Regions from separate parts of the Paenibacillus sp. WLX1005 genome, predicted to be linked through region 2. Evidence: a T-box and tRNA genes for the amino acid it is inferred to sense, from the RefSeq annotation. Region 2 holds a T-box; the other holds one or more tRNA genes.
What was found. The T-box of region 2 lies ahead of leuS (leucine--tRNA ligase). A T-box ahead of a tRNA ligase gene usually reads a tRNA of that ligase, here a tRNA-Leu.
Positions count from the first base shown of each region.

Region 1 (3,217 bases), 2.1 Mb from region 2:
GTAAACGAATGAGTTGTACTAGCATTAACATGACTAAGAATGAGAATACAATGAGTTTGAATGAACCGACATAATTGCTACGGATGACCTCGTATGGTGTCTCGACAGAATACGAGAAGAGATCGAAAAATATCTCCACTCCCAGCGCATTCACAATCGTCTGCAATACCAGATAAACAAAGGTAAACAATAACAATGTCCCTACAGGCGCACGGTAAGACAAGGACATGGACAGAATCATCAAGACCGCAATGAGCGAAGACCATGTGGTAGGTAGATTGATCAGATAATAAACCAAGTACAGCAGGATAAAAGCGATCACATAGAGATAGGTGTGCGGTCGACGATGGTTGCTTCCAATCACTACATCAAAATACAGGCGTGTCAGCCATGCAGTAGGCAAGCCAAACAACAGAATCAATAACAAATAATAGATATACATCCATCACACCTCCATTTCAGTCCAGCTCCATAATCATGAATCGGGTACATGCATCCTTCACTTCCTTCACCCGAGAGCGACCGATGGGCAGCTGCAAGCCGTTCGACATGTATACTTCATTTCCAGCAAATTTACGTGCATGCCGCATATTTATAATCGCTGAACGATGAATTTGCAAAAAGTGATGCTCACGCAGCGAAGTCGCATATGTCGCCAGAATGCCGCGACTTTCATGCACATCGGTCGTCGTAATGAAGCGCAGTCGATTTTTGAGTGTTAAACTTTTGACCGCTTCAATCGCAATCAGTTCTTCATGTCGGATCACGATCTCATCATAACCGGACTTGACCACCAGCCATTTGTGCTCTTGTGCTTGCCAGTGGCGATGCAGCGACAATAGCACTTCATCGAACCGTTCCTGCTGCACCGGCTTGATCAAATAATGAAACGTAATCACATCAAAGCTATCCACCATATATTGCGGATACGCCGTTAGGAAAATAATCTGCTCATCCCGATGATTCCATGCTCGCAGCTGCCGCGCTGTCTCAATCCCGCTGCGCCCCGGCATCTCTACATCCAGAATCCATGCGTGAAAGGAAGGAAGCTGCTGTTCATAATGTGCCAACAGTGCATCCCCGCTATGAAAAACCGTAATTTCAAATTCAATATCCGTCCGCACGGATAAGGCGGTCAGCATATGCTGTACATGATCGCGTTGCTGCTCAGAATCGTCGCAAATGGCTATTCGGTACATTTTCAGAACTCCCATCTATCTGGATAGTATACGTATGCTTCACTGACATTCTAGGTAGAAATAAGAACGGTCGTATCTGTTCTATGCCTCATGTGTAGTTGACTTACAAGAAGTAGCATAAGAACCTTTTTTATTTCAGCGATCCAGAGAGCTTTTATCGTACAAGCGACTCTCGTTTAGTGTACCATGCGAATCGTTCGCCATAAGATACATACGGCTGAAATGCACAAAAACAACCTTGAACGTTCTTTTCATACATCAGCATATAAATGGACATACAAAAAAGACCCGCAATTGCCGGAGCAATTACGGGTCGTGCGTATAATAGGTATGCGGTCGAGAGGACTCGAACCTCCACGGGGGTAAGCCCACACGGACCTGAACCGTGCGCGTCTGCCAATTCCGCCACGACCGCAAATACTATGTAACTTCCTGCCTTCGTGATGATGGTTCATGGTGTGAGATAGGAAGTGGTGAAAGAATCACCGTAATTAAGAGTATACATCGCGGCAAAAAAGAATGCAAGCTGTTTTTTGCGAACACAGCTTGCATTTTTTTTTGCAAATACAGCTTGCATATGGAATACCGATTTCATACGAATTCATAACTATTGTACTGTGCGACTGTACCATCGTCATGCAATGCTATTACTTTTTGGTTAACATTGTTTGCATCGTTTCAATCGCATACGTTTTGGCAGGTGGTGTATCGTTGAAAAAGCCCGGATCAACGATATACACATGCTTCTCCTGTACAGCTTTCAATCCGCTCCATTGCGAACCATTTGCCGTAGCTGCCATTCGTTTATTTAATGCTTCTACCGTATCGTCTTTGATACCAGTAGATATAAACAGATAATCTGGATTGAGCTGTTGCAGCTGTGCGATTGTAACTGGAGTGGAAGCAGCGCTCGTATTGATACCTGTCGGTGCTTTGAGTGCCATATCCTGATACAATACCGAACCGACACCTTGCTGCGTACTGCCAAAGATTGTCATAACATCATTTTGTACTTGTATAGCTGATACTGTACCGGAACCGATGACCGGAGCAATCGCTGACTTGGCAGCATTGGAAACTTTCTGGTAGGCATTCATGTACTGTCTGGCAGCGGTGTCGCGATCCAGAAACGTGCTGTACATGTACAGCTCACTACGCCAGTCCAGCGTTGGATCGATATACACAGTCGGTGCAATCTTGGTCAGCGCATCATAGGTTGCGCGATCGCCGTTATCGGTGAAAATGATATCCGGTTTGGAGCCGGACAATGCGCTTGGATCAAGCGATCCGTCTGCTGTTTCGATCACTGTCAGACTTTCTTGTTGTTCCTGCTCGGTGTAAGCAGGGAATGTATAACTGCCACCAGCCGGTTTGGCTGCCAATGATACCTGAGCATCCAACGCATTTAAATAATCCATCGCAAACTGATCTGTTACTGCGATGCGTTTAGGCGAAATCGGCACATTGACCATCTGTCCAAACGAATCCCGCACCGGCATTACTTTTATCCCATTTGGATTGAAAATATCCGCCCGTGTTTCTTTCGGTTGCCCGCAAGCAGTTAGAAAAACAAGAACCATCAGCAGTCCAAGTCCTGCTCTGGCAAGAGCTTTGTGTTTCAAAGTATCCGCCTCTTTTCCCAATGTATCGGTATGTCCGAATCGGATCATGCTCAATTTCATTCGCGAAAACAGATCCCAAATGAGAAGAAAACTGCATGATCGCCCTCCGGTTTGTTATGAAAAAATACCCAATATCATTATTATACCAGTACTCGCAGAACGGAAGTCAACGCAATGTTCTAACTGTCACCGGCTTGTCACACAGTGGGGAGAATGGAGTGAGGAAATGTAAAGATTGGCATAGCGAAGAGGTATATTACGCGCTGTACATGGATACAGCAAAAAACCTTTATCGGAGTCATTGAAGTTGATATACCCTCTCAATGTCGATAAAGGTTTTGCTAAGTCAGTAGTTTACTACATATATGGAATATGCAATCAAGATAGGTGATGAAT
Region 1 covers NZ_CP176756.1:1,755,679-1,758,895, forward strand. The annotation lists gene ACE3MZ_RS07620 (GHKL domain-containing protein) at 1-442, opposite strand, end outside; gene ACE3MZ_RS07625 (LytR/AlgR family response regulator transcription factor) at 459-1,199, opposite strand; tRNA gene ACE3MZ_RS07630 (tRNA-Leu) at 1,531-1,614, opposite strand; gene ACE3MZ_RS07635 (ABC transporter substrate-binding protein) at 1,847-2,821, opposite strand.
Region 1: it has a tRNA-Leu gene. The T-box ahead of leuS (leucine--tRNA ligase) is inferred to sense a tRNA for this amino acid. The anticodon was not compared.

Region 2 (3,217 bases):
CGTGTTTGTTTCGCGGCGAGCTTTCAATCCTGTTTCTGGATCAATGGTGTTCACCCAATCGGTAGCATTAGCCAGCGGTGATTCGCCTGTACCAGATGGTTTGATCTCATCCAGATCTGGCAGTAAGAGCGGCAGGCTGTCTTCTGAAACCGGCTTGATCGTACCATCTTCCAAATGGATGATCGGGATTGGCTCACCCCAGTAACGTTGACGGCTGAACAACCAGTCGCGCAGACGGTAGGTCGTTTTGCCTTCGCCTTTGCCGTTCTCTTCCAGCCATTGGATCATCGTCGGAATTGCTTCTTCGGTCGATAATCCGTCCAGACTGCCGGAGTTCACATGCTTGCCTTCGCCTGTGTAGGCTTCTTTGGTCACGTCTCCGCCTTCGACCACTTCAACGATACGCAGATCGAATTTCTGAGCAAATTCCCAGTCACGCGTATCGTGTCCAGGCACCGCCATAATGGCACCAGTTCCGTAAGCAGCCAGTACATAGTCAGCAATCCAAATTGGCAGTTTCTCTCCATTTACCGGATTAACCGCATAAGCGCCGGTGAAGACACCGGTTTTGTCTTTGTTCAGATCGGTACGTTCGAGATCGCTCTTGTGGGATGCTTTCTCTTGATAAGCTTTCACTGCATCCTGTTGCTCGGCAGTTGTAATTTTGTCTACCAATGCGTGCTCAGGAGCGAGTACACAATAAGTGGCACCGTACAGCGTGTCCGGGCGAGTGGTGAAGACGCGAATTTGCTCCTCTGTGCCGTCGATATCGAAGCTGACTTCGGCACCGGTCGATTTACCGATCCAGTTGCGCTGCATATCTTTGATACTTTCCGCCCAATCCAGCTCGTCCAGATCTTCCAGCAGACGGTCTGCATATTCGGTAATTTTCAGCATCCATTGACGCATCGGACGACGAATAACCGGGTGTCCACCACGCTCACTTTTACCATCGATGACTTCTTCGTTTGCCAGTACCGTACCAAGTGCCGGACACCAGTTCACTGGAATCTCAGCGATGTAAGCCAGCCCTTTTTTGTACAATTGCAGGAAAATCCACTGTGTCCATTTGTAATAATCCGGGTCCGTCGTGCTGATCTCGCGATCCCAATCGTAGGAGAAACCGAGCGATTTGATCTGACGACGGAAGTTGTTAATATTTTGCAATGTAAATTCACGCGGATGACCGCCGTTATCGATCGCATACTGCTCAGCTGGCAGACCGAACGCATCCCAACCCATCGGATGCAGTACGTTGAAGCCTTTCATCCGTTTGTAACGGGAAACGATATCGGTTGCGGTATATCCTTCCGGGTGACCAACATGCAGCCCTGCGCCAGATGGATAAGGGAACATGTCCATCGCATAGAACTTCGGCTTGTCCTGTTCCTCTGTCGTTTTGAATGTTTTATGTTCGTCCCAGTAGCCCTGCCACTTCGGTTCGATCTCCTGCGGACGGTAGCCCTGCGGGGTCGTATTATTGTCTGTCATCCCTGTTCCTCCTTCATATTATGCACTGTCTATAACGCCCGCTGCGCCGGATGTGTGCTGCCCGAAAGCCATAAAAAAACCTCTCCATCCCTAGCGCAAATAATCGCTAGGGACGAGAGGTTGATCTCGCGGTACCACCCTAGTTAGTGAACAGGCATGCTTCACCATTCACTCACTTAGTTGCCTGATAACGGTAGGAAGCCGATGCGGTTGCAATCGAGAATATCGCTGTCAGTTCTGACAAAGCTGGTATTCCGTAGATCGTTGCCGCATATCTCCAAGGCGAGTTCATATCGGCATCATATCGACTTGCACCACCCGTCGACTCTCTATTCATGCTTGCCGCTATTACTATTCCTTTTCACTGAGCATTACATATGTCCGGTCATAACCTGTCCGGTTGTAACAATGATTTTATTGTAAAAAAGTTAGCCGCTAAAGTCAATGAAAGAAATATTCGGAAGACTGGCGTGGATCTATCATTTTGTCAAATTCTGTTGAACAATGACAGCAGACACGCTATCATATGTACCAATGCACAATTGACCAATGCGATAGATTCAACAATAATATGATAAATCATATAAAACCAAGTTATTTACTCCACTTTATATTTTATTATATCCTCTACATTCAACTAACGATTCGTTCCTTCTATAGATGAGACGATTGCATTCACTCATCCGATCTCAATTTTCAAAGGAAAGTAAGGAAAGGAGTGACAGCCATGCCTGCTTATACAGAACAACCTGACGGTACATTCAAAACCGTCTGCTCGCTAGACTGCCCGGATCAATGCGGACTGCTCGTTCACAAAGAAAACGGCAAGATCGTCAAAATCGCTGGTGATCCCGATCATCCCGTTACAAAAGGCAATATTTGCAACAAAGTACGCCATATGGCGGAACGCATTTATGATGAAAAACGGTTGACGCATCCGCTCAAACGTATCGGACCAAAAGGGAGCCGCCAATTCGCCCGCATCAGTTGGGAAGAAGCGCTGGATACGATCTCTTCGCGCTGGAAGGCATTGATTGCGAAGCATGGACCGGAAAGTATATTACCGTACAGCTTTTACGGCAATATGGGCAATATTAATGCGGAAGGTATGGATCGCCGCTTCTTCTATCGTATGGGCTCCAGTCAGCTGGAGCGTACAATTTGTACGGCTGCCGGTGGAGCGGGCTTCAAGTATACGGTAGGCGGCAGTATCGGTGCCGATCCCGAAGATACGGTTCATACAAAGCTATTCATTCTTTGGGGTATCAATGCAGTTAGTACGAATATGCACCAGATTACACTAGCGCAGCAAGCCCGTAAGCAAGGTGCCAAAATCGTCGTTATCGATGTGCACAAAAACCAGACTGGACGACTTGCCGACTGGTTTATCCCTATTTTGCCGGGTACTGATACCGCATTGGCACTCGGTCTGATGCATATTCTGTTTGCGGAACATCGAGTAGACGAGGAATTTTTGCAGCAGCATACGATTGGACATGAGGAACTACGTGAGCATGTAAAGCAGTACGATCCTGCTACAGTTGCCGGTATTACCGGTGTACCAGTGGACGATCTATACAAACTGGCATACATGTATCATGAGACAACACCTGCATTGATCCGCATCGGCAATGGGTTGCAGCATCATGATAATGGTGGTATGAATACGCGCGCGATTACGTGCTTGTCCGTATTGACCGGTCAATGGCTTGTGCAAGGCGGCGGT
Region 2 covers NZ_CP176756.1:3,889,285-3,892,501, forward strand. The annotation lists gene leuS (leucine--tRNA ligase) at 1-1,491, opposite strand, end outside; T-box leader at 1,597-1,865, opposite strand; gene ACE3MZ_RS16595 (molybdopterin oxidoreductase family protein) at 2,219-3,217, shown strand, end outside.